4 regions of the Lysinibacillus sp. FSL P4-0201 genome follow, and region 4 is predicted to be linked to each of the others. Evidence: riboswitches for the same ligand, from Rfam matches in the RefSeq annotation. Region 4 holds a riboswitch; each other region holds the start of a gene.

Region 1 (8,182 bases), 2.0 Mb from region 4:
ACATTTTGCTGTCGTCCCACCAACATCAAAAGCTATGATATTCGATTCATTTAAAAGTTGGCCTAATTTAGCTGCCCCAAACATCCCTGCTACAGGTCCAGATTCAACGAGGTTGATTGGTAGCTCCATTGCTTTATCAAAGCTTGTAGTCCCGCCATTCGATTGCATAATTTTTAAATGGTCTGTAATCCCAATTGTGCTTAATTTCTCTTTTAGGCTTTTTAAGTAGGCATGTGCAATTGGCTTTACATAAGAATTTAGGACTGTCGTGTTTGTTCTTTCATACTCACGGTATTCTTTAATCGTTTCACTTGAAAGTGTAATATATACTTCCGGCCAAATTTTTAAAATGGCTTCTTTTAACTGTTGTTCATGAATTGGATTTTTATAGCCGTGTATTAAGGAAATGGCAATCGCCTCAACACCTAATTCCTTGAATTTATAAACGATCTCGTCAACTTCCTCGGTATTAAGCGCTTTCATAATATTTCCTTTAAAATCAATTCGCTCATCAATTTCTTGACGTAAATAACGCTCTACAAATGGTTCTGGCTTTTTATATTTAAAGTTATATAAGTCTGGTCGATTTCCACGAGCAATTTCTATAACATCACGGAAACCCTTTGTTGTAATTAACCCAACTACACCCCCTTTTCTTTCCGTTAATGTATTGATGATAACCGTCGATCCGTGAATAAATGATTCAATGAAAGAATCTTCCGTTACATGTCGTCCTAATACATTTAATATGCCATCCTCAAAGTGACCAGGTGTCGTATGTCCCTTATCAAAATGAAGATTTCCTTTTTCATCTGTGAAAACTAGGTCAGTAAAAGTACCGCCAATATCTGTTGCGATTTTCAAGACTTCATCCCTCCGTGTTCCTATTATCGGTACAGTGTTCCGAATTAGAATTAAATAAATTATATTTAAAAGAAAAAGAAAATTCAATGTATTTTTTAAATAAAAATTCATTTGACAATTGTCCTTCGTTGTAAAAACCCGCTCTATCTTTCCAATATCAGAGAACTATTGATAAAAAATACCAAACACATTTATATAAGGAAAGTTCTCGTGATTTTTGTGCAACATAAAAAAGATCCTAGTTTTCACTAGAATCTTAAAATCGTTTAAAAAAAATTAATTTTTGTGAATTTTTACTCAAGAGGTGGATGAAGGAATCATCCGAAATTTTACTTTTATACCATATTTGCATTGTAGATAGACGATGAATTGGGTCACTTCTTACGAACCATGTTTACCCATTATCAATAAAAAAGCTGCCCATTTAAGTAGGCAGCTTTTAATATTCTGTTAAAACAATCCTACCGCATGTCCTTCGTTATCGACATTCATACGTAGCGCAGCTGGTGCTTTTGGAAGTCCTGGCATTGTCATAATATCGCCAGTTAGACAAACTAAGAAGCCTGCACCAAGCTTTGGAATAACTTCGCGAATTGTGATGGTAAAGCCTTCTGGACGACCAAGTAAACTTGGTTGGTCTGATAAAGAATACTGGGTTTTCGCCATACAAATTGGAAGGGAGTCCCAACCAAATTTTTCGATTTGGGCAATTTGTTTTTTGGCTTGGTCTGTAAATTGCACATCTTTCCCGCCATATACCTTTTGCACAATCGTACGTACCTTTTCTTCAATTGACTCTGTTACATCATATAAAGGAGAGAAGTTGTTTTCTTCCTCTAGCACAGCTAGTACTTGCTCAGCTAAGGCTAGACCACCTTTACCGCCCTCTTCCCAGACATTCGTACGGGCAATGCGAACATGATTTTCTTGACACCAGTTCAGAACGGCTTCTAGCTCAGCCTCTGTGTCCGTGATAAAACGATTTAAGGCAATAATTGGTTCAACGCCAAATGTACGAACTGTATCTACATGTTTAGCTAAATTCTCAATCCCTTGTAGAAGTGCTTCCACATTTTCGCCTACAAGCGCTGTTTTCGGTACACCACCATGCATTTTTAAGGCACGAATTGTCGCTACAATGACAACTGCGCTTGGTTTAAAGCCTCCCTTACGCGCTTTAATGTTCATGAATTTTTCAGCACCTAAATCAGAGCCGAAGCCCGCTTCTGTCACCACAATATCAGCTAGCTTACGAGCGGTTTGTGTCGCCATAATGGAATTACAGCCGTGGGCAATATTCGCAAATGGACCACCATGGATAATAGCAGGTGTTCCCTCTAATGTTTGAACTAGGTTTGGCTTAAAGGCATCTTTTAATAATAGTGTTAAGGCACCCTCTACCTGTAAATCACGTACAAAGACAGGCTCACGCTCGAAAGTATAGCCAATCACGATACTAGCGATGCGCTCACGTAAATCCTCAATGCTTGTTGCTAAACAGAATACCGCCATAATTTCAGAGGCAACCGTTATATCAAAGCCGTCCTCGCGCGGCATGCCTTGAACAGGACCACCTAATCCCACCACTACCTTACGAAGGGCACGATCATTTAAGTCCATGACACGCTTCCAAATAATGCGTCGTGGATCAATGTTAAGTGTATTTCCTTGGTGGATATGATTATCAATAAATGCGGATAAAGCATTGTTAGCTGTTGTAATCGCATGAAGGTCGCCAGTAAAATGTAAATTAATATCCTCCATTGGTATAACTTGTGCGTAACCTCCGCCAGTTGCGCCACCTTTTACGCCCATGACTGGACCTAATGATGGTTCACGTAATGCGACCATCACCTTCTTATCTAATTGATGAAGGGCATCTGCTAGTCCAACAGTCACAGTCGACTTTCCTTCACCAGCTGGGGTTGGACTAATAGCTGATACTAATACTACCTTTGCATCCTCGCCCTGAGCAGTAATTTTTAATGGGTCGATCTTTGCTTTGTAGCGTCCATACTGCTCAAGAGCATCCTCTGGAATACCCGCAGCATTGGCAATTTCCGTAATAGGTTTGATCACTGCTTGACTAGCGATTTCTAAATCTGATAATGGTTGATTTTTCGTTGTCATTTGGCATCCTACTTTCTATGTTGTTCATTTCCATTATAGTCTTAATTGTGAAAAAAAAGAAAGCCAGATATGCAAGCATTTCGTCAATCAATTGACTTATTTGTTCAATTCCTGTATGTTCTAAGAGAAAATGCAATTTTTTCACATTTTCTCAATGAGTGCACCATTTATTTAACTTTATTTTACATTCAAGCGCATTGGAGGCGAATGCTTATGCAACAGGGGATCGTAAAGTGGTTCAATAATGAAAAAGGTTATGGCTTTATTGAATGTGATGATGGCGAAGATGTATTTGTTCATTTTACGGGCATCCAGGAGGAAGGCTTCCGTACACTTGAAGAAGGTCAAAAGGTTTCATTTGATGTTGTGGAAGGCAATCGTGGACCCCAAGCATCAAATGTTGTAAAACTATAAGCGTAATGGGACTATCCGTGTAGTTCCAGATTAGCAGCGGATTAGGAAATGCATCGTTTCCTTCATCCGCTTTTTGTATTGTTTTATAAGCTGAATGCCCCCTCCATGTTATAATAGAAGTAACAATACGTAAGGAGGGATTTCGATGCAAAAACAAAATAAACCCATGACTGAAGTTATTTTGAAGCATAAAGAACGACAAAGTGTAGCAGAATTTGCAGCAACACTGGAAACGATTGCAAAAAAGCTTAAAGAAAATGGTGAATTCACTTTTGTTCAAGACACAGAGCCAACAGTTGTCAGCCCAAGTGAACAGCTCAAAATCGAATACTCCTATACAAAAAAGGGCGACAAGCATTCATTTGAAATTGAATTTGATTGGTATACAGGTACAGAAACACCGAGAAAAATGACAATTGAATAATAATTGGCAACGAAAATCCACTTCTCTGATGAAGTGGATTTTTCCATATTGTTGAATTAAAGATCATGTCACTAGCTAAAACTTTTTTTAGCAAGGTTGGGGTGATTTCGCTCCAGGGTCTCCTCTGTAACGCTAAATCCACAGGAAAGCAAGTAGCCAGCATCAGAAATTCTATTGATGGTTTTTCAATACTTATGTAAAGAGGCTGGAGCAACAGTGTTTCAGCCCATAAAAATACCGAGCTATCCACTAAAACGCTTACGAAGTGTTTTGGAATAGTTCGGTTTTTTTATCATGTTTGTTAATTTAAAGATTATTCAGCTTTATGAAGGTCCCAGTTAGTTATGGCCCAGCCTTTTCTCATTATCGATTTATCCAATAAAAAGCACCAGGGCAAACTAAAGTTTCCTTTGTTCGTTTAGGATCCTTTAATGTCACACCAAATGGTCCCTCTTTGACATGACCAAGTGTCATTGTCATCGCGCTCTCTTCCTCATAGAAATCTAAGCGCATATTCGGTAGCTGTAGTGACAAATACTGCTCATGTTGCGTAGGCACTGGTAGCTGTAACACCTCTTGCCACAGCTTAACTGTTGCCTGCATGTCCTTGACGTAGAATTGGACGGATTCCATCGTTATAGCCTGTTTGACATCAATGGCACCACTTGCCTTTAATTGAACCAAACGCTCTTCATCTTCCTCCGCCCATTCAATCAAAAATGGAAAATCAATTGGCAGATCTGGCTTACCAAAATGCAGTAGCTTCCATTCTACCACAGTGCCATCTGGTCTTGTTCTGCTACATGCATCTGGTCCATATACTTCATAGCCCAATGCTCGCAAGCGTCGACCCTCTTCCTCAATATTTTTTGTGCGCAGAGCAATTCGAGAAAATCCCTGGCGCTCTTGATCACGTTTAAACGTATAATGTAGGGAATATGGGTATTGTGCCGCTTGCTCAAATAAATCACGATCATAGATAGCAATTTGTTCAATATAGCTTAAGCCAAAGTAGCTTAACGTATTATAAGTCCCCCACATCGTGTGCTGCCCACCATTCACTGTATGGACATTTCGTTTATTGAAGAAAACCTTTATATTTTCTGGTGATTCCACTTGATGAACCAAATGATCAAAATATAAAGTCATGGCCATTCCCCTTTCTTTCCCCATTACCTTTACCTGTATGTTTGATTAGTTTAAAATTTACTCAAGAAAAGGAGTTACTAGTAGGATATGAAAAAAAGTTTCGTTTACCTACAAACTCCGTTCACTAATTTCATAAAGAGGTGATTTGAATGACAGATTTAGTAGCTGCTTTTAAATTGGCATTAGGTAATTATCCTACAGGTGTAACAGTTGTCACGACATGTCATGACACAAAACCGATTGGCTTAACCGTCAATTCCTTTGCATCTGTTTCAATCGACCCGCTCCTTATTTTATGGTCACTCGATAAAAAATCTCAGCTCCATCCTTATTTCACGACTGCGCCAAATTTTGCGGTCAATATTTTAGCGAGTGATCAAGAGCATTTATGTACACTATTTGCCAGTAAAATCCCTGATCGCTTTGCACAAGCAAAATGGTCAACTTCCTCTTTAGGACTACCGATTTTACATGATACAGCAGCTAATTTACAATGTAAAACATTTCAGCAAATCGATGCTGGCGACCATACCATTTTTATTGGGCAGGTCGTAGACATTACAAATGCTCAAAAAGAGCCTTTGCTTTATCATCGCCGTCATATCGGTCCCATACCAAAAAGCTTTTATAGCTAGCCTTTACACAAAAAAAGGGCCACTTGTAAGCACAGGAAATCCTTCATGCTTATAGGTGGCCGTTTGACATAAGTTCTACTGAAATCATTGTTATTTTTTCTGCGGAAATCTCTGCTTTTCAAGCCTATTAATTTGCACAATCACACCATCTTGAATCGTAATATGCACTTCACCAAATTCAAGATTTTGAATCGCCTTCGCAATTGCCTCTAGTTTCTTATCATCTACTTTTACTGACTGAGCCATACGAAACACCCCTTCTTTCTTATTCCTTATTGTTCATAAAGAGGCCAACGCATCAAACTGATTGATAGCCCCTCCTATCTCTCAGACACCATCTGTTGGATTTGGCACCTGTTTTTCGGTTGCCGAGGCTTCATTGGGCCAAGTCCCTCCACCTCTCTTGATAAGAGTACTGCGTTTCTTGAAAATAATTCTATAATTCCGCTATAGGAATGTCAATACAAAATATTAGAAAACCTAGTTGAATACTATGCAATATGTCGTTTAGATTAAAAGACTCCCTAAACCTAAAGTATTTTATGCCTAGTCAGTGAGAAATAGATGGCAATCCATTAATTTATTACGAGCTCCATTTCCTCATTATGAATTCAAGTGGGCCTCGATGATGTTTAGCCCTCCACCATACAGAAACAAAGACACATCCTAAAAAGTAACAGCAGGCATACAGCATGGAAAAAGCAAGTGTTTGGTTCTCCAGCTTTTGGCAAACAATTAGTATTCCAATGCCTATAAAAACATGGCCAACATAATGCGTTAAAGACATTTGTCCTGTTAATATGAAAGATTGAATAACTTTATTTTTACATGTCTCTACAAGATAGATGGAGCCAACAATGATGACAATAGCCGAAGCCGAATTAGATAGGACATACATCATATTCGGTGGAATCGGTCCTGTATCAAATAAATACAATGCACTCTCTACATCTAATAAATGAATGGTTGTCATCTTAATGAATAACGTTGAACAAGTCTCAGTCATGATGACTAACAATAAACCTATCACCAGTAAGTTTTTTCTTAATGTATGATTTGTTAAATCTAATGTGCCCACTACCATACCTATCAGAAAGAAGCAAATCCAGGGGAATAGTGGATGATAGCCATTAAACATCAAATTTCTTATAAATCCTGCTGGTGTCCAAAAATCAAGATACTCTAGTAGCACATATGTTGGATGCCAACCAGCAAGGTAACTAAATTGAATTTGAAGCCATTGTGAAAGGATGAGGATGACACCGATTATGAACATCATCCTTTTCTGAGATTGGGCAATCAAACATGCGGCAACAAACATATACACGCCATAATAATGTAATATATCTCCTGTCCAACCGACCGCATATAGTACTATCCCTATCACGAATAACAAAAATGACCTCTTCCACAAAGTAAGTCGATTCTCGCGAAGAAGCATTGGGTCCTTAGTCTCTCTAGCGTGACGAGTCATTAAAGCTGTCCCTATTCCTGCTAGCATGACAAATACGGCCGAAGCACGTCCCTCGAAAAGATGTTGGAAGGCAATTAACCATGTTGAACCATTCGTTGTAGAACCTGTTATGACGCCAAAATTGACAATGAACATGCCAAGCATGGCGAGAGCTCTTGCAAAATCAAGACCTTCAATGCGCCGATCATCATTTCTTTTTGTCATCTTTGCCCCCTTGGATAGCGCTATGTACAGCCTCCTTCCAAATAGCCCTATAGTTCAATTGGTTGCCTGTTAACATGAAATTACCGATATTATCATAGACGAGGGCTAGCATCTGTGCCTTCGCTTCTATATGTGGAGTATCCTCTAGCACGCCTAGCTGTACGCCATATCGTAGGATAGCAACAAAGCTCGTTAAAAAGCTGGTTTCTAGCTCTACTAATTGTCTTTTATAGTTTTCATCGCGGGCCGCTAATAGTACATATTGATTAAATATTTTATTAAAATAAGGGTCCTTGTCCTGTGCCTCAATAGATTTATAGCCTAGCTTAAGTAATTCCTCCTTAAAATTAGCAGAAGAAAGCTCTTTATAATCCACAGCGACATCATGTTGAATTTCTTTGTACAATTCATCAAATATGAAAGCGATTAATTGATCTTTTGATTGAAAATAATAGTAAATGGCTGGTTTTGAAATACCGACCTCTGTAGCAATCATTGCTAAGCTTGTTTTTTCAAATCCATTTTCCGCAAACATCCCATAAGCAATTTCTATAATTTTGTGAAAAGTTTGTTCTTTATTTCCCATTATTACCCTCCTTTTTTACCGACCGTTAAGTAAATATTATAGGATGCTAACCTTTTAGACAAGAAAAAACTGTGTAGAAATATTTCTCTACACAGTTCACATTTATTGATTTTGTAAATACATCATTAAAGCTTCTGCTGTTTTTTGCTTACCCATTACTTTAAGAGGCTGTCCATCAGCAGGTACAATCCAATGAGGTTCATCCCCCCCATATAAAGACTGAGAGCTATTTGCTACCATAAATTGTGCATTGGCTGTTTCCATACGCAGTCTGGCACGAGCTAACAAGAATTCCTCATCAT
Region 2 (8,182 bases), 250 kb from region 4:
ATCATTTGGTAGATATTATCAGTCATCATAGTTCTGTAGAAAAGCTTAAAGTAACATTACGGCAACATATTATTGAAATGTTTAACGGAACCATTGATGAGATGTATTACCAAAGGCGTGTAAAAATTGCAAAGGTGCATGTCCACATTGGGCTTAGAACACAGTGGTATATCTGCGCATTCCAAGATTTATCGATATCATTTATTGATTTAGTCGAAAAAAATATAGAATTTCCACAAGATCAATTTAATACGATCAGAGCTATATCGAAAATTTGTAATTTTGAGCAACAACTCGTTTTAGAAGCTTTTGAAAACACTGTGGAACAACTGAAAGAAAAAATGGTTCATGAAAAAGAAGCGATTGAACGACAGATTGTAGATTCTTCGGAAGCACTTGCAGCTATCTCGCAGGAAACCAATAATTCATTTTGCTGCTTAAGTAAGCAATCTGACGAAATTAAACATTTGGCAAAAAAATCACTCGATGTGTCTACACTGGCTGAAAACCAAGCACTTGAGGGTCGCGAGCGTTTAAAAAATCAATCACAAAATATGCTCAATATTAGTCATTCTCTTCATGATATAGAAGAAAATATTGAACAATTATCAGGTATGTCTAAGGAAATGGAAACAATTATGAGTGTTGTGACCAATATTGCGAATCAAACGAATCTATTGGCTTTAAATGCTGCAATTGAAGCAGCACGTGCTGGGGAAGCGGGAAAGGGCTTTAGCGTAGTGGCCGATGAAGTACGTAAATTATCAATTCAGACAAAAGAATCTGTTACAGCGGTGGCTTTGTTATTGAAAAAGACAGGTGAACGAACAGAGAAATTAGAGTATTCTTTGACCAACATTCAAGATGAAGTTGCAGCAGGTGAAGAAAATATGTTACAAACTGAAGGCCAATTTACGAGTATATTGGGAGCCATGACAGAAGCAAAAGATCAAAATGAGTGTATGGCAACAAAAATACAAGCAATTGTAGGCATATTAAGTGAATTAGGCACTTCATTTACTGAGGTAACAAATTCAGCTGAAAAATTAGCGAGCTTTGCGCAAAATTTAAAAGGATAGACTACTAACATTTACATTCTATTTTTCATATTTTTAGACGTAATAAACACTATAGTACCTATTTAAATGCTTGTTGTGAAGTTATCGCTATAGAGGATCAATTTTATAGAGATTCAGAAAGTAAGAGCTATTTCACTGATGAAATAGCTCTATTTTTGCTAAATTTGTAAAGGATTTAACGTAATTTTCAATGAAAAAGGATTATACTGTAGAAAGAATGAATAATAGGGGCGGTTATGATGAAAACAGTTGTTGTTTTAGGCGGCGGTATTACAGGACTATGTACAATTCATTATTTGCAACGTCAAGTGAAGGAACATAATTTAGATGTTCGTCTAGTGCTTATAGAAAAAAATACATATTTAGGAGGCAAATTATATTCAGCACATGAACAAGGTTTCATCATGGAAACGGGTGCTGATTCTATTGTAGCCCGTCATCAAGGCGTTATGGAACTCGTGCAGGAGCTTGATTTTGAGGCGGAATTAGTTTACAACGAAACAGGTATTTCTTATATTTATACGAATAATGAGTTACATGCTATTCCGGCAGATTCAACTTTCGGAATACCGATGAGTGTAGCATCCTTAGAGGAAAGTACACTTATTTCCGAGCAGGGAAAAAAAGAAGCGTTGAAGGATTTAACATTGCCAAACAATGGCTTCACAAAGGAAAGTTCTATTGGTGAATTTTTAACTTACTATTTAGGAGAGGAACTGGTGAAAAACCAAATTGCACCAGTCCTTGCAGGTGTTTATTCGGGAGATTTACATCAGCTTTCTATTGGCTCTACTTTACCGTATTTAATTGATTATAAGAATGATTTTGGAAGTATTATTAAAGGCTTTGATGCGAATCGTGAGCAATTTGTTAAAGCAGCGAACAAAAAATTTATATCCTTTAAAAATGGTTTATCTTCTTTAATTGATCGACTTGAACAGACCTTATCCGATGTAGAAATTATCAAGGGTGTTACTACACTAAATGTTCAAAAACAAGATAAGAACTACACAATTTCCTTAGCTAATGGTGAAATTATTGAGTCAGATTATGTCGTTTTAGCATTACCGAACGATACTGTACAAAATCTGCTACAGGATGAATCTTTAAACCGCTATTTTGACCAATTTACGACAGCGTCAGCGATTACTATCTATTTGGGTTTTGATGTGCCAGACGCTAAATTGCCAGCAGATGGAACGGGCTATATTGTTTCCCATAATTCAGACGTAACTTGTAATGCGGCAACTTGGACTAGTCGTAAATGGAAGCATACATCGAAAGAAAATAAATTACTTGTGCGACTCTTTTATAAGAGCATCAATCCAGCCTATGAGCAACTACGCGCCATGACGGATGAAGAATTGGCAGCAGTTGCTTTAGAAGATGTGAGAAAGAGCCTAGGAATAGAGGAGCAGCCAACCGTTGTAAATGTAACAAAATGGATTGATCAAATGCCTAAATATGATCTAGCGCATCGTGAAGCATTACAAGGATTACTACAAGAATTACATGAGAAATATCCTAATTTATCGATTGCAGGGTGCTCGTATTTTGGCGTAGGTATTGGTGCTTGCATTCAAAACGGGAAAAAAATTGGTGAAGAGCTTGCAAAGGAACTTGCCAATTTCTAAGGTTTTAAGTGGAAAAAAACTTTGTTATGTGAAATAGTCTTGACTCATTCGTCAGTAAACGATATGATTCTTTTAATTATTTAAAAAATTCATACTTAATTCTTATCAAGAGAAGCAGAGGGACTGGCCCATTGAAGCTTCAGCAACCAACTTTATTGTCAGGTGCTAAATCCAGAAGACCGTTGAGTCGAAGATGAGAAGGAACAACAATGATGAATCGTTAAAGCCTTCTTTTTTTATGAAAGAAGGCTTTTTATTATATAGAGACATAGGAAGAGAGGCTAATTTTATGGGATTGCTTGAAAGGTTAAAAACGCATGTATTGACGGCAGACGGTGCAATAGGCACAGTGCTATATGGCTATGGATTGGAGTATTGCCATGAGGAAATGAATGTTCAGAGACCCGAGTTAATTGAAAAGATTCATAGAGAATATATTGCGGCTGGTGCTGACATCATTCAAACGAATACGTACGGTGCAAATGCCATTAAATTAGCTCGCTATGGATTGGAATCACGTGTCCAACAATTTAATGAAGCTGCTATCACCATCGCAAAACGAGCAGCGGCTGATGGCGGTCAATTTGTTTTAGGAACAATTGGTGGTATTCGGGGAATTCGTAAAAGTGATGCAACCTTGGATGAAATATTAGCGACTATTGAAGAACAAGCAAGCGTCTTACTTGCAGGGAATCCAGATGGCCTTTTACTTGAAACTTATTATGATTTTGAAGAATTAACAGCAACCTTAAAGATGCTACGAGAAAAAACAAAATTGCCGATTATTGCACAAGTTTCTATGCATGAGCCCGGTGTTCTACAAAATGGGTTGTCTTTAAATAATGCTCTCCATGAGCTTGAAGCCCTAGGTGCTGATATTGTTGGTGTCAATTGTCGACTAGGTCCACACCATACAATTCAGGCATTTGAAGGTGTAGAACTTCCTAATAAGGCATTTATGTCGGCCTATCCAAATGCATCACTTCTGGACTTAGAGGATGGGCGTGTCGTTTATGAATCAGAAGCTGATTATTTTGGTCGAGCGGCTGTTGAATTGCGTGATCAAGGTGTACGTTTAATAGGGGGCTGCTGTGGTACAACACCCAAACATATTGCAGCAGCAAAGAAGTATTTAGAAGAGTTATCACCGGTTCAGGAGAAGCTTGCGAAGCCTAAAAAGATTGAGATTGTTCGGGAAGCGGAGCCAACAAAGTATGAGCCTCTTCATGAAAAAGTTAAACGTGAACGTTCTGTCATAGTAGAGTTGGATACACCTAGACATTTAGAGATTGATGGGTTCCTTGAAGGAGCAAAGCAATTATATGATGCAGGTGCAGATGTAGTTATGATGGCAGACAATTCATTGGCCTCTCCACGTATTAGCAATATTGCAATGGGCGCATTGTTGAAGAGCTCACATGGTGTACGCCCACTAACTCATATTACATGTCGAGACCGTAATTTAATTGGTCTACAATCTCATTTAATGGGGTTAAATGCTTTAGGTATTCATGATGTGTTGGCCGTTACGGGTGATCCAACGAAAGTAGGAGATTTCCCAGGTGCGACAAGTGTTTATGATGTATCTTCCATGGAGCTAATCCAATTAATTAAGCAATTAAATGAAGGGGTCTCTTTCTCAGGTAAGCCACTTCGTAAAAAAGCAAATTTTTCAGTTGCTGCTGCATTTAATCCAAACGTCCGTGTGTTAGATCGTGCTGTGACACGCTTGGAGAAGAAAATTGAGCATGGGGCAGACTACTTCATTTCTCAACCAGTATATACGAAAGAGAAAATTGTAGAGATTTATGAGGCAACAAAGCATTTACAAGCTCCAATTTACATCGGTATTATGCCTGTTACGAGTTATAAAAGTGCTGAATTTTTACATCATGAAGTGCCAGGTATCAAATTATCTGAAGATGCCTTAACAAGAATGAAAGCATGTGGAGAAGATAAAGAAAGGGCAACATTGGAAGGGATTGCTATTGCCAAAGAATTAGTAGAAGTGGCTACGCAATATTTCAATGGGATTTACCTTATTACACCATTTTTACGTTACGATGTGACACTAGAGTTGATGAAATATATAGAGCAATTGGATGAACAGAAAAAAGGAGTAAGTATACATGGCTAAGCACTCGATTGAAGAGCAACTAGAGAAACGTATTTTAATTCTTGATGGCGCAATGGGAACAATGCTACAAAATGAAAATTTATCAGCAGAGGATTTTGGTGGCGAGGAACTTGATGGCTGTAATGAAAATCTTGTGCTTACTAGACCAGATGTTATTGAAAAAATTCACCATAAATACTTAGAGGCAGGCGCAGATATTATTTGTACAAATACATTTGGTGGGACGCCTCTTGTGTTAAATGAATATGATCTTGGCACAAAAGCAGAAGAAATTAATAAGCGTGCAGTGGAAATTGCTCGCCAAGCAGTGGATCGTTATTCCACATCAGATTGGCCACGTTTTGTTGCAGGGGCTATGGGGCCAACAACAAAAACGTTATCAGTAACAGGTGGTATTACATTTGAAGAGCTAGAGGAAAATTTTTATGTACAGGCAAAAGCATTAATTGAGGCAGGAGCCGACGTTTTGTTATTAGAAACAAGTCAGGATATGCTCAATGTCAAAGCAGGCACACTTGGCGTAAAGCGCGCTTTTGCATCAACGGGAAAAGAGCTACCTGTCATGATTTCAGGAACAATAGAACCGATGGGTACAACGCTTGCAGGGCAAACAATTGATGCCTTTTATATTTCGATCGAGCATATTAAACCATTATCAGTTGGCCTAAACTGTGCGACGGGACCTGAGTTTATGACGGATCACATTCGTTCATTAGCAGAGCTTTCAACAGGCTATATTAGCTGTTACCCAAATGCTGGCTTACCAGATGAAGAAGGGTGTTATCACGAATCACCAGAATCGCTATCACAAAAATTAAAAGGCTTTGCAGAAAAGGGTTGGCTTAATATTGTAGGTGGATGTTGTGGGACGACACCCGCTCATATTGCAGCCATTCGTGAGATCTTAAAAGATGAAAAACCTCGTCAATTACCAGAAAAAACACATGGTCATGCGGTATCAGGAATTGAACCGTTATTGTATGACGATTCTATGCGTCCGTTATTTATTGGGGAGAGAACAAATGTAATCGGCTCTCGTAAATTTAAGAATTTAATCATTGACGGGAAATTTGAGGAGGCCGCAGAGATTGCACGTGCTCAAGTCAAAAATGGTGCACATGTTATTGATATTTGTTTAGCCAACCCTGATCGCGATGAATTAGCCGATATGCGTGGATTTATGCAGGAGGTTGTAAAAAAGGTTAAGGTGCCTCTTGTGATTGACTCAACTGATGAAAAAGTAATTGAGGAAGCATTAAAGTTTTCACAAGGGAAAGCCATCATTAACTCTATTAATTTAGAGGATGGTGAAGAACGATTTGATGCAGTATTACCACTCGTGAAAAAATATGGTGCATCATTAGTTGTTGGAACGATAGATGAAAAAGGGATGGCGGTTGACCGTCATCGAAAGCTCGAAATTGCCGAGCGCTCCTATCAACTTTTAACGGAAAAATGGGGGATTGCACCAGAGGATATCATTTTCGACCCATTAATGTTCCCTGTAGGAACTGGGGATGAGCAGTATATTGGTTCAGCGCTAGAAACGATTGAAGGCATTCGTCTCATCAAAGAAAAAATGCCGCAGACATTGACTGTACTTGGCGTAAGTAATATCTCATTTGGCTTACCACCTGTTGGTCGTGAAGTACTGAATGCTGTTTATCTCTATCATTGTACACAGGCGGGCTTAGATTATGCCATTGTTAATACAGAGAAATTGGAGCGTTATGCATCCATCCCTGAAGAGGAAATCAAACTCGCAAATGACCTGCTCTTTAATACAAATGATGAAACATTAGCAGTGTTTACAGATTTTTATCGAGATAAAAAGAAGGAAAAAACGGAAGCTGATATTCCAAAAACGGTTGAAGGTCGTTTAGCTTACTATATATTAGAAGGTACAAAAGAAGGGCTAATTGAGGATTTAGACGCTGCACGGGAAATCTTCGAGGCGCCACTTGATATAATTAATGGTCCTTTAATGGAGGGCATGGCTGAGGTAGGTCGATTATTTAATGATAATCAACTCATTGTAGCAGAGGTTTTACAATCAGCAGGTGTGATGAAGGCCGCAGTGGCTCATTTAGAGCAATTCATGGAGAAGGATGAAGAGAGTGCTGGAAAAGGGAAAATGGTACTTGCTACAGTAAAAGGTGATGTTCACGACATTGGGAAAAACCTTGTTGATATTATATTAAGTAATAATGGCTATAAGGTAGTCGATTTGGGCATTAAAGTAACTCCTGCCCAATTGATTGAAGCGATTCGTAAGGAAAAACCTGATTTTATTGGGCTGTCAGGTTTACTCGTGAAATCAGCGCAACAGATGGTTATTACTGCTCAGGATTTTAAAGAGGCGGGAATTGATGTTCCTATTTTAGTTGGTGGTGCTGCACTTTCACGTCGTTTTACTGAAACAAAAATTGCAGATGAATATGGTGGTCCTGTTATTTATGCAAAGGATGCTATGCAAGGCTTAGAGCAAGCGAATCTATTAATGGGTGAAGGGACACGTGAAAATTTCTTAGCAGAAATTGAAGAATCCCGTCAAAAACGTTTAGCGGCCGATGAAAAACGAGCTGCTCGTCCGGCAAAAGAGGTAACAATAAAGCCTGCACGAACAGTAAAAGGAGCGCCAGTATTTTTACCAGCGGATTTACGACGTCATGTGAAAAAAGACTATTCTGTATCTCATTTATACCCTTATGTTAATATGCGTACATTACTGGGACACCATCTAGGCTTGAAAGGGCAAGTTCAGCAATTGCTTGATGCGGGCGATTCAAGAGCAACAGAGCTCAAGGATTTAGTAGATGATTATTTAAAAAGTGATCTATTAAAGCCATCAGGTTTGTATCAATTTTTCCCTGCTCAAGCAGATGGTGATGATGTCGTTGTGTATGATCCTGCTGATAGTAAGACAGAAATTGAACGTTTTACCTTCCCTCGTCAGCAGGTTGAACCATTTTTATGTCTTGCAGATTTCTTAAAAACGGTAGAGAGTGGTGAAATGGACTATATTGCACTCATGGTTGTAACAGCAGGTCAAGGAGTTATGGCTAAAGCACGCCAGTTAAAAGAGGATGGGAAATTTCTTGAAAGTCATGCCTTGCAATCGACTGCTTTAGAATTAGCAGAGGGCTTTGCTGAACGTATGCATCAGGAAATTCGTGACCAATGGGGCTTCCCTGATGCAACAGATTTCACTATGAGAGATCGTTTTGCTGCAAAATATCAAGGTCAACGCTTTTCATTCGGATATCCTGCATGTCCGAACTTGGAGGATCAAGAGAAACTATTCGGCCTATTAAAACCTGAGGATATTGGTG
Region 3 (8,182 bases), 850 kb from region 4:
ATAATAAGTCCTGTGATCCATGTTTCCAAACCGAAAGCGTTTTCAACAGCACCTGCGATGGCATTCGACTGCACACCAGGCATCAAAATTAACATTGCTATTAAAGCCGCCACAGCAAAAATAACTGCAAACCATTTTTGGCCCATTCCTTTTTCTATGTAAAAGGCTGGTCCACCACGATATTCTGTATCTTTCTCTTCTTTATAGATTTGAGCTAATGTTGACTCTACATACGCGGTAGCCGCACCTATGAAAGCGATTGCCCACATCCAAAAGACAGCACCAGGTCCTCCCATTCCAATCGCTGTCGCAGTACCAGCAATATTACCTGTACCTACACGTCCTGATAATGCGATAGACATTGCTTGGAATGAAGATATTCCCTTTTCTGACTTCTCCCCTTTAAACATTAAAACAAACATATCTTTAATGTGCCTTACTTGTAGGAACCTTGTAATAATTGAGAAAAATAACCCAATTAATAAGATGCCATAAATAAACCATGGTCCCCATAAAATACCATTCAACTTCTCTACAATTACATCCATTTTACCCCTCCAATTTGAATTACCTTACTTTAAGTCATTATAGTATTACACTTTTCTGAAAATTACAATATTATTTTTAAGTAACAATATTTAAGTAAGTAACCTAGTAAATGGAAGGGTATAAACCTATTTAATTATATAACCAATTCTTCGAAGAGCATTATTAATAAAATCTCGTATATACATAAAAATCTCTTCGCGCTCTCCCTCATGAAATAAATTATGATAACAATTTGCCCATTCTTTAAACTGAAATTCCGTGAATTCCTGTTGATGAAGCCAATTTCGAGTTTGGCGAGTGTCCGTAATTTTATCCTTCTCAGCTGTCATAATTAGCATAGGCATATTAGGCATTTCACCTTTAGGCAGCATCACTAAATTTTTCATCATCTGCTGAAGTTCTCGATACCATTTCACAGAAACAACAGACATGAGGGGTACATCATCTTTCATTTCTTCTCTGCCTTCAACACTACGCGTTAATTTCTCTAATGTAATATCATGTGTCAACTTAACATTGGCTGTTAACGCACTTAGACTTGTTAAAGCATTTGTTAATTTACCTGGTAATAGCTTTAGTTGCAACCAAGGTGATGTTAAAATAATGCCTGCACATTCATATTGTCTCTTTTGCAGTGTATGGAGGATTAATGTTGCACCTAGTCCATGCCCTATTACAAAGGTTGGTAAATTATATGAAAAAGCATTTTCAATCAGGTTTCTTGTATACTTATTGTACAATTTGAAGTCTTCATCATGGACTCGAGCAAACCTTGCATTACCTCCATGATTCGGTAAATCTCCCATGACTATGTGGAAGCCTTCTAATCTTAATTTCTCTATCAGCCATGCATACCAACGGTGATTTTCATAAGCACCATGAAGAATAGCAATCACAGCTTTTGCTTGTCCATCAGCTTCCCATTTCCACATTACATAGTCCTCCTAAAAAATGATTACACTTTGATTATATCGAAATAAATAGCACATTTTAATTTTATATTTCCATAAAGTTGCGTATTTGATACGATAATACTACATTATAGAAAGAAAAGAGGCGATTTTCATGATTTATCCATTTAAAGATAAAACGCCAAAGATCGATCCGTCTGTTTTCATTGCTGATTACGCAACTGTTACGGGCGACGTAATAATTGGCGCCGAAACAACTATTTGGTTTAATACGGTTATTCGTGGTGATGTTTCCCCAACGATTATTGGTAAACGTGTCAGTATCCAGGATCTTTGCTGCTTACACCAAAGCCCAAAATATCCGCTCATTATTGAAGATGAGGTAACAGTTGGACACCAAGTCACTTTACATAGTTGTACAATTCGCAAAAATGCCTTAATTGGTATGGGATCCATTATTTTAGACGGAGCTGAGATTGGAGAAGGTGCATTTATTGGAGCTGGAAGCCTAGTACCTCCTGGTAAAGTCATTCCTCCAAATAGTTTAGCATTAGGTCGTCCAGCAAAAGTTGTCCGAGAATTAAATGCTGAAGATAAAGAGGATATGGAACGCATCGTACGAGAATACGCAGAAAAAGGTCAATATTATAAATCACTTCAGAAATAAATAACCTACACAAAAAATCAATACTAACGAAAAAATCCCTCGCGTTTTCGTGTACCGAATATGTTCACGAATCCTAGCGAGGTATTTTTGTAAAAAAAACAAAAGGAGCAATGTTGCCCCTTTGCTTATTAATACATCAGAATAATTTTCTAATGACTTCATTACTTTAGTTCAATAGTTTATAAACGTGCTTTTTCTCGTAGCGCGTCTGCTTTATCAATTTGCTCCCATGGTACATTTAAATCTGTACGACCAAAATGTCCATACGCAGCAGTTTGTTTATAAATTGGACGACGAAGATCAAGCATTTTAATGATACCTGCTGGGCGTAAATCGAATAGCTCGCGTACCCATTCAACGATCTCGCTTTCTTTCACTCTACCTGTGCCAAATGTATCGACAGCAATGGAAACAGGCTGAGCAACGCCAATCGCATAGGCAAGTTGCACTTCAGCACGCTCTGCTAAGCCAGCTGCTACGATGTTTTTCGCTACATAACGTGCTGCATATGCCGCCGAACGGTCTACCTTGGTAGCATCCTTACCTGAGAAGGCACCACCACCGTGACGTGCATAACCACCGTATGTATCAACAATGATTTTACGTCCTGTTAATCCAGCATCACCTTTTGGCCCACCAATTACAAAACGGCCAGTTGGATTGATGAAGTATTTCGTATTAGCATCTAATAATTCACTCGGTACAACTGGTGCAATAACAAATTCTTTTAAATCTGCTTGAATTTGTTCAAGTGTTGCTTCTTCATCATGCTGTGTTGAAATAACAATTGTATCCACGCGAACCGGTACATTATTGTCATCATATTCAATCGTTACTTGCGTTTTACCATCAGGACGTAAATAGGCAAGTTCACCTGATTTACGTACTTCTGTTAAACGGCGTGCTAATTTGTGAGCCAAGCTAATTGGTAATGGCATTAGCTCTGGTGTTTCATTACATGCATAGCCAAACATTAAGCCTTGGTCACCAGCACCAATTGCTTCTATATCAGCATCTGTCATAGAGCCTTCACGTGCCTCTAATGCCTGATCAACACCTTGAGCAATATCAGGTGATTGTTCACCAATTGCCACAAGCACCGCTAAGTTCTCAGCATCAAAGCCATATTTACCTCGTGTATAGCCAATTTCAGCTACAGTGTCACGAACAATACCTTTAATATCCACATAAGTAGAAGTAGTAATTTCTCCTGCTACTAATACTAATCCTGTTGTTACAGTTGTTTCACACGCTACACGTGCATTTGGATCTTCTGCTAAAATAGCATCTAAAATGGCATCCGAGATTTGGTCACAAATCTTATCTGGATGTCCTTCTGTTACACTCTCTGATGTAAACAGTCGACGGTTTGTCATTTGGTTTTCCTCCTAAATACTCTTACAATAAGTAGTTGTGTATGAATACGGTACTCATTACCCATGTCAAGTCCGCTCCTAAGGATTGAACTCTCAAGCCGTTACTGCTGCTTTTAACACGAGGATTTCGAAAGATCCGTCATTATAATAAGGAAAGAACTACATATACTTACCTTTATATTGATTTTTAACAATAAAAAAATCCTTTTCTCACGTTACTTTACATGAGGAAAGGAATAATGACTGCGTAACCTTTCACTCTTATCGTTCAAGGGATGTTCCCTTGCATCAGGTTGGCACCAACGCATGTCGTGAAATAGTTCATGCAGGTTGCCGGGTTTCACAGGGCCTGACCCTCCACCAGCTCGGGATAAGAGTATCCGTTCAATCTCATGTTACTGAAAAGGTCGAACATTGTCAAATATTTTCTTATGTATTACTGTATAGAAAGGAAAGAACTTATTACACAAAAACTTTTCATACTTGGATGATGATGTAAATAGAAGCAAATTAATCCCTACAACATACCTAGCTACTTGTGGTAACATATGTGTGGCTCAATTTTCGTGCCTAATTACAGTAGGATTGATGGTATTCTACTCGAAAAACATTATTTTTTGTCAGTTTATTGAAAAGTGGTAAAAACTCTAAAATAATTTCTTAATTAGTATAGATTATTTAAGCAATTGTGTTATACTATTTTTGAAATTAAGAAAAAATCCCTCTAAATCAAGGGAATACTATAAAAAAGGATGGTATTTAATCGATGAATTCAGTAGAAATTGCAAACGAACTGAAGGAATTATTAAACGGCGGTAACATTAATGTTCAACTTTCAGTACCACAATTAGCAGAAAAAGCTACATCTCGTGGTGAAGCAATGTTAACAGTAGATGGCGCAGTTCGTGCAGAAACTGGCAAATACACTGGTCGTTCACCTAAAGATAAATATACGGTAGAAGAAGAAAGCACAAAAGATCAAATTGACTGGGGTAAAGTCAACCAACCGATTTCTTCTGAAGTGTTCGATAACCTATATGTAAAAGTAATAAAATATTTAAAAGAACGTGACGAGTTATTCGTATTCAAAGGCTTTGCAGGTGCTGACAAAGACTCACAATTAAGCATTCAAGTTATCAATGAATACGCATGGCACAATCTTTTTGCTCATCAATTATTTATCCGTCCAACAGCAGATGAATTAGCTTCTCATGTTGCCGACTTCACTGTCATCTCAGCTCCTAACTTTAAAGCAGATCCTGCGGTTGATGGTACTGCTTCTGAAACATTCATCATCGTATCACTTGAAAAGAAAATTATTTTAATTGGTGGTACAGAATATGCTGGTGAAATGAAAAAATCTATCTTTGGTATCATGAACTACTTATTACCACAACAAGGTATTCTTTCAATGCACTGCTCAGCAAACGTTGGTGAAGCTGGCGATGTAGCGTTATTCTTCGGTCTATCTGGTACTGGTAAAACGACGTTATCAGCTGATCCTGATCGTAAGCTAATCGGTGACGATGAACACGGTTGGTCTGATAATGGTGTATTCAACATTGAGGGTGGTTGCTATGCAAAAACAATCAACCTTTCTGCTGAAAAAGAACCAGAAATCTACAATGCAATCCGCTTCGGCTCTGTATTAGAAAACGTAGCTGTTGATCCAGAAACTCGTATTTGTGACTATGATGATGGTTCACTAACAGAAAATACACGTGTAGCTTATCCAATCCAATACATTGAAAATATCGTTGATCCTTCTGTTGCAGGTCATCCAAAAACAATCATCTTCCTAACAGCTGATGCATTTGGCGTGTTACCTCCAATCAGTAAATTAACAAAAGAACAAGCGATGTATCACTTCCTAAGCGGGTTTACTTCTAAACTTGCTGGAACTGAACGTGGTGTGACTGAGCCAGAACCAGTATTCTCTACTTGCTTCGGGTCTCCATTCCTTCCACTTCCTGCAACAGTATACGCAGAAATGTTAGGACAAAAAATTGACGAGCACGGTGCACAGGTATACTTAGTAAACACTGGTTGGACTGGTGGCGAATATGGCACAGGTAGCCGTATGAAACTTTCTTACACACGTACAATGGTTCGTGCAGCAATCGATGGTAAATTAGCAGATGTTGAAACGACACAAGATGCTGTGTTTGGTTTACACATTCCAACAGCGGTTGAAGGTGTACCTTCAGAAGTATTAAACCCTCGTGAAGCATGGGCAGATAAAGCTGCATACGATGCAAAAGCTGCTGAGCTTGCAGGCTTATTCAACGAAAACTTCAAGAAATTCTCAAACGTTTCTGAAGCCATCACTACACTTGGTGGTCCATTAAAATAACGTCTATATAAAAGACAAAGGGAACAATTTATTCGTTCCCTTTGTCTTTTTGTTTTCTCTATGCTTTATTGTTGTTTCATCCACTTGCAAAGAGCACGGACAGTTTCACGATTTTTTGCTGGTGGATATTGATGTGCATAGTTAAGATCATACCAAGTTTCGAATGATTTATTTGCTTCCTCTAAAAAAAATGCCAATTGTCTGGCATGTTCAATATCCACATTTTCATCACGATAGCCATGAATGATAAGAACGGGAGCTGTTATACGCTCTATCTCAAAAAGAGGTGTTCTTGCATCATACGCTTCTGGCACACGATTAGGTGTTCCTCCAATAACGCGCTTCATCATTCTGCGCATATCTGTACGTTCCCAATAAGTGGCCGTTGCATCAGAAACACCTGCCCATGTTACAACAGAAGTAATATCCCTTCTTAAAATAGCTGTCCACAGAGCCATAATACCACCTCGTGAAAAACCAAAAACATGGATATTGTCATTGCAGAATTGTTTGAGTACATCTACGGCATAGACCGCATCGTAACGGTCTGCCCCTGCAAACTCGTCACGTCCCTCTCCCCCACGATTCCCACGATAATATGGGGCAAATACGATAAAGCCCTGCGCCGCAAATTGTGCAATACGAGAGGGTCTTACCATCCCTATGCTTTGCATGCCGCCTCTTAAATATAAAAAGCCATCATATGTACCTTCAGTCTTTGGCTCTGCTAATAGTCCTTTTATACGTAAGCCCTGTGAAAGATAGGTTATTTCCGTTAAACGGATAGCTGGATTTGGTGAAGGATAGGGGCGTTTTTCGATAATATCACCATTGTGTGTCACGATGTTTCAGCTCCTCCAGCATTTTCTTCATCCCCTCATCCTTCATGTGAAAACTCAAGTTAGGATGCTGAGCAAATTCTTCATCCGTTAACCAAAGCATGCCTGACGTTTCTAAATCAAATTCTATATCCTCTTGCGCCAAAAATTGTGCAGTGAAAACGGATTTACAAAAAACGATTTCATCATACACTGCATACTCTGCAAACCATTGAAGATTTTTCACATGAACACCCGTCTCTTCAAAAACTTCTCGAATCGCCGCCTCCTCTAAGGTTTCCCCTTCTTCTAATTTCCCTCCTGGCACTTCTACACCACGTCGTTTATGGACAGTACATAACCATTTATTTTCATGCTTTAAAAGGACAAGGACGTGTTTAGGTTCTACTTTAAATTCGCCTCTTGTAAAACTCAAATCTACTTGTAGGCCATGTAAATCTGTAAATGTTAACATCTCTTCAACCTCACGTTCTTTCTTGTTGCAAAACAAAAGTTACTTTCTTTATCATTACTTCTATTTTATGGACGGAATTTAATCATCATTCCTATTCCTATCTATATTAACTATATTGTAAACCTACAATGACAAGCAACCCTAAGCTACAGTCTTGTAAAGCATGAAAAAAAGCGTGCTTCATAGGAAGACACGCTTTTCTTTAGATTACTTGCTGACCGTCAAAATAGACGATAGGACTTTTCACAACACAATCAATATGAACATCTGATGCATTGGCTCCACCAAATGGCGCATTACTGCCAAAAGCGATATGGATGGTCCCATACACCTTCTCATCCTCTAATACATTGCCACATAGGATAGCACTTTTATTGGCTCCGATGCCAAACTCTGCAATGACTCTACCATTGCCTTCACCAAGTAATGCCAGTAGTCGTGGACCATCAGGACCGATTGCTTCTTCTAAGCGACCATTCTTTATTTTTAATAATAATGGCTCCTTTAAGACACCAATATTAGCAATAGAGCCATCTACTAATATCTCTCCATTCGCAGATGTTTCTATTGGTGCAATATACGATTCTCCTGAAGGAATATTCCCGTACTCACCAGGTTGACGAATAACCCCTGTGGACCGAATTCCGAAACGGCCGTCTACACTAAACGTCAGCTCATGACCATCCTTGACAATACGAATATCTTTTGTCGTATTAAGTAAAAGGACATATTTTTCTACCGTAGCTTCGATCTCCTGTGCATCTGCATGAAGGGCACCTTGCTCCAGCATCTCCAATGTTACCCCTGGCATTGTTGCTACACGTCCACCCTTTTCACAGGCATGTTTACGAGCCAGTGTATGTGTTAGGGAGTGGGAGGTAATACACAGTGTAACATCGGCATTTGCCATAAGCTCAGAAACTGCATGGATTGGTTCCTGCCCAGATTTCTCTAACAGGGGCATCACCATGAACATTGTATTTGCAGTAATTGACAGTCCAGCTTCATAAAAAATTTTCGCGATGTCTTGTTT
Region 4 (8,182 bases):
TGTTCTATTTATACGTCAGATTTTATCGTTCAATGTATTTAAGATATTATCTTTTATTTTAACAATTTTGTGTTCTTTGGTATACTCCTTTAGAATTATTAAATAAAAATATTCAAGGAATTTTTAGTTAAATATTATTATAAATACGCTTGTAATAGTTTTTATCGGTGGTGCAAAAGGAAGTTATATAGTTTGCTTAAAGTTTGTCAAAATACTTTCACATATTTCATGGGAGAAAAATTATAAATTGGTTCTAAATGACTATGAAGGAGGCGCTCAAAATGAAGTATAATATCGTGTTTTTTGATGTAGACGGCACATTGATTAATTACGAGGATGGCTGTGTGGAAGAAAGTACAAAACAAGCTATTCAGCTATTGCAAGAAAAAGGAATCCATCTTGTAGCGGCTACTGGAAGACCCTTATCTATGTGCTATGAGTTAAAAGCGCTGGGGATTGAAACCTTTATTACTGCAAATGGGGCCTATGTGAAACATAAGGATCTTGTCATACATAAAACTCCGATTGCCAAAGAAATTGTCCACAATGTACAGGCATTTGCACAGGAACAGCAGCATAGCCTAACATTTTTTACAGAGCAGCTATCCATGAATAGCATACAAAGTCCAGTAGCTTTAAGAGCGATGCAAGAAACTTTACCTTTACAGGATTTTCCACTTATAAATGAAAAAATTGTAGATGAAGAGGTTTTTCTTATGTGTCTATATGCGGATGAGCTGGCTGAAAAAAGATATACTAGCCAGTTTTCGAATATATTTTTACAGCGTTGGCATCCTTATATTGTGAATGTATTACAGCAGGATGTTTCGAAGTCTATAGCTATTAAAGCGGTGCTTGATCATTTCAATATTGACCCAAAGAATGCGATTGCCTTTGGGGATGGGGATAATGATGTTGACATGTTGGAATATGTAGGAGTAGGAATTGCCATGGGAAATGGTAGTAAAGCTCTAAAAAGTGTTGCGAATTTTGTTACAAAGACATCTACGGATGGCGGTATCAATTTTGCTTTACGTCAGCTTCAAGTCATTTAGAGCGCTGAGGCTACACTATATATAGCAGGTAGATTTTAATAAATTTTAGGTGGGATGATTTATGGCACATCACGTGCAGTCTCTAATTGAACATTACGGATACTTTGGAATTATCGTGATTCTAATTGGAGGTATTGTAGGGGTGCCACTTCCTGATGAGGTGTTTCTAACTTATGTAGGCTATAGTGTTTACCGAGAAAGTCTTGAACATATTCCTGCTTTAGTCAGTGCAATGATTGGTGCGGTTGGAGGCATTACCTTAAGCTACTATATTGGTTATCGTTTTGGCTTACCGTTATTGCAGAAATATGGGCCTAAAATTCATATTACAGAGCAAAAAATTGACTTTACGAAAAAGATGTTTACAAAAATAGGACCTACCCTATTATTAATTGGCTATTTTATCCCCGGGGTACGTCATTTGACAGCGTATATTGCGGCTATTAATAATTATCCTTATAGAAAGTTTGCGCTTTTTGCCTATACAGGGGCATTTATCTGGACGTTCACATTTATATCATTAGGAAAGATGCTTGGAGAGAAATGGCGATTTGTTGGATACTATCTGACTCATTATAGTATCTATCTTATCCTTTTATTTATTGTAGGGATGCTCATTGCTTACTTTCTATTCAAAAAAAGAAATGGACAAACATAAAAGTCGGTATACGATATACCGACTTTTATGTTATGGCAAAATAGCAAATGAGCGCACAGGGAAGCCAGATGCTTTTTCTGGCTTAGGTACGATATTGAAGATGATAGCGCCTTTAGCAGGTAGCTTGTCCAAATTCGTCATTAGCTCAATTTGATAGGTGTCTTGGTCAAGCACAAAATATTCGCCATCTAGCTTGCCATTTTTACGAAAATCAGCAGCAGAGTCCGTATCGAAAGTTTCATGACCAATTGCGCTTACCTTGCGTTCTTTTAGTAAAAACTGTAAAGCTTCTAAACCCCAGCCAGGGATATGGTTATGTCCATCTGCATCCTTATTACTGAAAGCCTCTTTATCTGGCCAGCGCTTACTCCAATCTGTGCGTAATGCTACAAATGTTCCTGCTTCAATTTCTCCATGCTTGTCCTCAAAATCAAGAATATCTTCAACACTTAATGAAAAATCATGGTTGCTCGCAGCCTCTTGTGATTTATCAATAACAACAAGGGGAAGAACAAGCTCTTTTAGTTCTAATTCTTCTAAGTAGCGAGTATCTCGCACAAAATGAATGGGTGGGTCGATATGTGTGCCATATTGACCAGGGAACGTGAATTGTTGAGCGAAGAAACCGTCCTTATGAGAAAATAACGTTTCAAATTTAGCGTCCTCAAACATAAAAAAATGTGGTGAATTAGGGCCGAATGTATGTGTTAAGTCAACCCACTGTTTCGATTTTAATAATTGCAATGCTTGTAAAAGTTCATTAGACATCGATTTCCCTGCTTTCTGTAAAAATAGTTGTAAATAAAAAGGAGTCCCCTAATAGAAGAGGACTCCTGCTGCAACAACGGTAGTTCTTCTTCTCATCTTCAAGGCTGATCATTTTGCCAATTGGAATTAGCACCATACTGTTAGCTGGTTGCTGAGACTTCATCGGGCCAATCCCTCCGTCTCTCTTGATAAGAAAAGTAATATAAGAATTTTCAGAAATAACAATACAAACACTTTAGCATAGTTTTTTATAGTTTACAAGTTCACTAGGAATTTTCACCAATTCAAATTTAAGGTGACTCCACAACAATCATTATCAATAAGACGTATTCTAAAACTGTCTGGTGTATAGTTTGTTTCAAATTTCATCGTAATGCCTGTTGATGTGATTAATTTTTCAACCTCTGTTTTATTTGAAAGTTGAGCAGCATTCATTAAATCATGTGCGAATTGTTGGGAGCTATCTATTTTATCCGTAAGTAATTGGGCTTGCTGCATCATCGCCTTTATCCGTGATGCTGAAGCTTTTAATTTGTGTGTATCGACAGGTGGAAAAGGATTATTGGTCGGCATTGCTAGATGTTGCGAAAAGGGTCTAATGGCAAAATGATTAGCGATAGGCGATGTTGGATAATGATAGGGATGCACAAAATACGGATAAGGATTGTAATACAAGGTCATTCCTCCTATCCTATAACTGATATCCTATCTTATGTAGCAAAACGGCTTTCGGTGTTATTAGCAGTGCAATGTTTGTCCTAATCATTGAAAAAGGAAGCTAAAGTAAGCTTCCTTTTAGCCAAGTACATTCAAGACATCATCAATTTTTTTACTATGTGATAAAATGCCATAATTCATCCATGTTAAAAAGTCTACTTCATAGACACAGTTGCTTTTAACGGCTGCTAGGTTTTTCCAAGTAGGAGTTTTTAAAATAGCGCGTTCCTCATTTTCATAAATGGAATGTTGTTTATCAAAGGTAATAAATAAATGATCAGCATCTAATTGCAACAATTGAGCAAATGTCAGTTGTGCTTTACGTTGATTGTGCGGAATACTCCATACTAGTGAATGTGGCATTAAACCTAAGTCACGATATAAAATGGGGCCCGTATAGCCACATTCAGGACCCGCGTATAGAGTAATGCCAATGGCTGAAATACGGAGAAATGCTACACTTTGCCCATAAACAGATTTGCTAAGAATTCCTTTTGCTTGTTGTACTTTATCTTCATATTGTAGGATTACGTCTTGCATCAAGGAGGTTTTTCCTGTTAGATCTGCAATTTTAAATAAAGTAGATTGCCAATTCTCTCCAGGGTGTGAAAGATGGCAGACGGGGGCTACTTCATCTAAGTGCTGAAAGGATTCCCAACGCTCTACACCAGAATCTAACATAATTAAAGTTGGCTTATAGTAAAAGAGTCGATCCATTTCTCTATTTTGTACATCGATATCTGGCACTTTCTGTAGACCTAAATAGTCTTGTTTCCCCCATTTTGAATGACTGAATTGAGCAATTGGCGTAATCCCAAGCGCAACAAAGAAATCTTCTAAAAATGGTGCAAATACACGTATATGGCTGCTTTGATTTCTTCGATATTGTCCTGGAGAGATGCCAATATGTTCTTTAAAACGACGATTGAAATAATACTCATTATTAAATCCGACAGACTGGCTAATTTCAAATACTCGATCATTTGTTGTCATTAATAATTGCTTAGCTTTTTCAATACGAAGTTTAGTTAAATAGTGAAGAGGAATTTGTCCCGTAATATCTTTAAAAATGCGCGTATAATTCCATCTTGGTACGTCAGCTAGCTGTGCTAGCTGCTCAACCGTCCACTCTTTTTCAAAATGTTTATGTAAATGGTTAATGGACTGCTCAACAGATTGTCGATCATTTTTTTGCATCTGCTTGGGTATGGTTTGATGTAAGAGTAATAACATCAGCTCTTGAAAGTGTACATGCTGTTCAAAAATCGTGTGTTCATCCTCCGCTAACCGGTTCTGATAGATGACTTCTAGCAGTCTATGACATTGTGAAAAGGGGAGAAGATGTCGTTCGCTGATACTTGTAAAATGACTATATGAATTCTGACTATTGCTGAGATTGACAATGTTGAATTGTAACTGATAAAAACAAAGGTGTTCACTTTGAATGTGGATACTAACCGTGTTATTTGGCGGAATCAATATGCACTTTTCTTCACTAAAATGAATGGTGTCATGATCTATGGCTAGCTTTCCGCTACCATTCATTACGATAAAAAGTGTATAGAAATCACTACTAATCAATAACTTTTTTGACGGTTGAATTGAATAAGAGATATTTTGTAACGTATAAACATGTGTTAAGTTACCCATTAATAATTCACCCCTTTTTTTGAATTGGCAGAACAACACAAAGAAAGCCCCCGTTAAGAGCTTTCTTTGGAAAATTATTTGACGAACCATTTCTCTAAATCATCGTACTTTAGCAAGTTGGCTGTGATTGCGCCAGATTGCCAATACGTGCGATCAGCAATATAAACATGCCCATTTTTTACAGCAGGGAGTGTTTTCCATAGTGTACTATCTAACCATTTAATGGCTTCTTGGTTTTCTTTAGACTCCCATGTTCCGTTTGAAGGGAAAAGGATGATATGATCCGCATCTAATTCCGTGATAGCCTCTTCTGATAAAACCTCGTGAAACTCTGTCATATCACGGGCTAATGGATGTGGTGTTAAGTCTGTCTCTGTGTAAATATAGCCAGAGTAGCGATTTTTAATGCCAAATAACGCTAATGTATTATCTGCTACATTTAGTCGTACAACAGCAACTGTTTCGTCTCCTATTGATTCATCTAGTTTTGCTTTTAAATCGGAAACACGTTGCTCATATCGATCAACCATTTCTTTTGCTTTATCGGAAATATTTAAAACATCAGCTATTGTTTTCGCAATTTCACGTGGATCTTGTAGAATATCTTCTTTCAAGCGGTAAGTAGGCGCTATCTTTGAGTATTCATCATACTTTGCCTTGTCCGCGGCACCATCTACAATGATTAAATCCGGCATGGCTTGTAATAATGTTTCCATGCTACCAGTAATGTCGAACTCAGGAACATCTAATCCTAAATAGTCCTGTTTTCCCCAAGATGGGTGATACCATTGCACAACGGGTTTTACATCCAAAGCAGTTAAATAGTCTTCCAAATAGATAGCAGCTACACGCTGTGGATTTGTAGGAATTTGTACTTTTCCAAACTCGTCTTCTACAATTCTTGTATCTTTAGATGATTGTTCTTCTGTAGCTGTATCCTCTTTTACTTCATTTGAGCCACAGGCACCTAATACGAATATAAGTGCAAAGAAAACTACAAATGAAAAATATCGACCTCTACGCATTTTATTCACTCCTATAGATTTACTAAAACAGTAAGGGTATTCCCTTAAATTAGAATGATAATCATTCTCGTTTGGTTCAAGTAAATTATAGGATACTACATATCAACAAACAATACACATTCTCTACTACTTTTTTATACAAAATGAAATTCAGAGAGTTATTGTTTTTTGTTATCGAAAAGTAACCATAAAAGTGTAACAATTGCTGCTAGCATAACCATCAGGAATCCGTATATAGGCGTATGTGCCAACGATTGGTGGCGAATAATAAAGCCTCCGATATATGAGCCTAAAAATATGCCAATATTGAAAGCAGAAATATTCAATGCTGAGGCCATTGAAATTGCTGATGGTATATATTTTTCAGATAGTAGAACAGCATATAGCTGCAATCCTGGGACATTCATAAACATGAACAATCCCATTGTCAGCACCATTATTAATCCCATAATAGGTGATTCAAGAGTAAAGCCAATGCCAAGCAATGCCAATGCAAGTCCAACAAAAATAATAAAGATGGAACGTAGTGGATTATGATTAGCAAAATGACCTCCAAGAGTATTACCGATAGCTACACAAATACCATAGACAACTAGAATAATGACGACTGTATGTGGAGAATACCCCATATATTGCTCTAAAATAGGTGAAACATATGTGTAGACAACAAAAGCACCGCCGTATCCAATTGCGGTAATGAATAGTATTAAGATCATTCGAATATTGCCTAATACTTTGCCAATATCACGGATAGAGATGGGATTGCCTTTCGATAATTGGCTAGGTACTAAAAATGCATTACTAATTAAACCGACAATTCCAATGACAACAATAAAAATGAATGACATACGCCAATCTGTTACTTGTCCAATAAATGTACCGAGTGGGACACCTGTTACAGTAGCTAATGTTAAGCCAGTAAACATAAAGGCGATAGCACTTGCTCGTTTATTTGGTTCCACTACATCTGCTGCTATAACAGAAGCGATGGACATAAACACACCATGTGCTAATGCTGAAATAATACGTCCGATTAATAGTAATGCGAAATTAGGAGCTAAAGCGACTGCTAGGTTACCCACTATAAAAATGGACATGACAAGCAATAATACGGTTTTTCGACTAAGGCGGGATGTTAAAGCTGTTAGTAAGGGAGCCCCAACAGTTACCCCTAGTGCATATATAGAAACGGTTAAGCCAGCTGTGCTAAGAGAAATACCAAAGTCATCTGTAATTAATGGTAAAAGTCCGACACTGATAAATTCAGTGGACCCTATACCAAATGCACTGATAGCAAGTGCTAGTAAGGTAAGTTTAGCATTTGGCTTTTTTGATTTTGACATTTTACTACTATCTCCTTTGATTTTTTTTATTATGTGTAGTAATATTCATACATACCAAAAAGATGTGTAGAGTACTTTTAGTTACTTTTGGATATTACAGGAGGTTTACGATGCAAAAAGTTTATAATATTGGTGTTGAAGCAACACTAGAAGTTATTGGTGGTAAATGGAAACCAGTTATTCTTTGTCATTTAAACCACCATGGTAAAATTCGAACAAACGAATTTCGACGATTGATTCCAGGTATTTCACAAAAAATGCTCACAAACCAATTAAGGGAACTGGAGCAGGCTGGGTTAATCAATCGAAAGGTCTTCAATCAAGTACCACCAAAAGTTGAATATTCATTAACAGCCTATGGACAAGGAATGGAACCAATTCTGAACATGCTTTGTACGTGGGGTGAAAAACATGTTGAATTATTACAGGATAAAGGTGAAGATGTACTGTTAAAACAACGTGATGATGATATTGCCATGCAGCAAACATCATAATGAGGGGAGAAAGAGACTGTCATATACAAGACAGTCTCTTTCCTCTTTTTAATGCTTATAGAGCAAAGTCAAATTCATCTGGATTTGGTCCAACACGTTGTTCACGATTCATCTCATTGATTAATGCCATTTCTTCGTCTGTTAAAGTAAAGTCAAAGATATCAGCGTTTTGCATCATACGCTCTCTACGTACTGATTTTGGAATTGTAATCACTCCATTTTGTACATCCCAACGTAAAATAACCTGAGCATTTGATTTTCCGTATTTTGTTGCGATTTTTGAAATTGTTTCATCTTCAAGAAGTCCACCTTGCATTAAAGGTGCCCATGCTTCAAGTTGAATTTGGTGCTTGTCACAGAATGAACGAAGCTCCACTTGTTGTAGGCGTGGGTGGAATTCCACTTGGTTCACAACAGGTTTAATATGAGCAAATGATAATAAGTTATCCAAGTGTGCCACAGTAAAGTTACA

Evidence for each region. Region 4 has a riboswitch for S-adenosylmethionine ahead of MKY76_RS22025 (cyclase family protein). Riboswitches for the same ligand answer to the same signal wherever they lie in the genome.
Region 1: linked by a shared signal. The riboswitch ahead of MKY76_RS08505 (YezD family protein) and the one ahead of MKY76_RS22025 (cyclase family protein) in region 4 are both predicted to bind S-adenosylmethionine.
Region 2: linked by a shared signal. The riboswitch ahead of MKY76_RS20730 (bifunctional homocysteine S-methyltransferase/methylenetetrahydrofolate reductase) and the one ahead of MKY76_RS22025 (cyclase family protein) in region 4 are both predicted to bind S-adenosylmethionine.
Region 3: linked by a shared signal. The riboswitch ahead of metK (methionine adenosyltransferase) and the one ahead of MKY76_RS22025 (cyclase family protein) in region 4 are both predicted to bind S-adenosylmethionine.

The regions. Positions count from the first base shown of each region.
Region 1 covers NZ_CP151995.1:1,743,715-1,751,896, reverse strand. The annotation lists gene MKY76_RS08535 (hydantoinase/oxoprolinase family protein) at 1-864, opposite strand, end outside; gene MKY76_RS08530 (formate--tetrahydrofolate ligase) at 1,315-2,994, opposite strand; gene MKY76_RS08525 (cold-shock protein) at 3,208-3,408, shown strand; gene MKY76_RS08520 (amphi-Trp domain-containing protein) at 3,554-3,832, shown strand; gene MKY76_RS08515 (VOC family protein) at 4,196-4,981, opposite strand; gene MKY76_RS08510 (flavin reductase family protein) at 5,131-5,616, shown strand; gene MKY76_RS08505 (YezD family protein) at 5,707-5,862, opposite strand; SAM riboswitch class I at 5,934-6,029, opposite strand; gene MKY76_RS08500 (heparan-alpha-glucosaminide N-acetyltransferase domain-containing protein) at 6,200-7,294, opposite strand; gene MKY76_RS08495 (TetR/AcrR family transcriptional regulator) at 7,278-7,880, opposite strand; gene MKY76_RS08490 (phosphopantothenoylcysteine decarboxylase) at 7,983-8,182, opposite strand, start outside.
Region 2 covers NZ_CP151995.1:4,106,987-4,115,168, reverse strand. The annotation lists gene MKY76_RS20740 (globin-coupled sensor protein) at 1-1,079, shown strand, start outside; gene MKY76_RS20735 (protoporphyrinogen oxidase) at 1,319-2,713, shown strand; SAM riboswitch class I at 2,813-2,913, shown strand; gene MKY76_RS20730 (bifunctional homocysteine S-methyltransferase/methylenetetrahydrofolate reductase) at 3,003-4,850, shown strand; gene metH (methionine synthase) at 4,843-8,182, shown strand, end outside.
Region 3 covers NZ_CP151995.1:3,515,181-3,523,362, forward strand. The annotation lists gene MKY76_RS17530 (alanine/glycine:cation symporter family protein) at 1-548, opposite strand, end outside; gene MKY76_RS17535 (alpha/beta hydrolase) at 675-1,481, opposite strand; gene MKY76_RS17540 (gamma carbonic anhydrase family protein) at 1,615-2,127, shown strand; gene metK (methionine adenosyltransferase) at 2,307-3,503, opposite strand; SAM riboswitch class I at 3,762-3,880, opposite strand; gene pckA (phosphoenolpyruvate carboxykinase (ATP)) at 4,270-5,856, shown strand; gene MKY76_RS17555 (prolyl oligopeptidase family serine peptidase) at 5,922-6,698, opposite strand; gene MKY76_RS17560 (NUDIX domain-containing protein) at 6,682-7,149, opposite strand; gene MKY76_RS17565 (aminopeptidase) at 7,352-8,182, opposite strand, start outside.
Region 4 covers NZ_CP151995.1:4,361,491-4,369,672, reverse strand. The annotation lists gene MKY76_RS22035 (Cof-type HAD-IIB family hydrolase) at 282-1,055, shown strand; gene MKY76_RS22030 (DedA family protein) at 1,117-1,713, shown strand; gene MKY76_RS22025 (cyclase family protein) at 1,744-2,481, opposite strand; SAM riboswitch class I at 2,571-2,676, opposite strand; gene MKY76_RS22020 (hypothetical protein) at 2,758-3,162, opposite strand; gene MKY76_RS22015 (helix-turn-helix domain-containing protein) at 3,277-4,848, opposite strand; gene MKY76_RS22010 (ABC transporter substrate-binding protein) at 4,923-5,873, opposite strand; gene MKY76_RS22005 (MFS transporter) at 6,032-7,216, opposite strand; gene MKY76_RS22000 (helix-turn-helix domain-containing protein) at 7,327-7,710, shown strand; gene MKY76_RS21995 (aldo/keto reductase) at 7,766-8,182, opposite strand, start outside.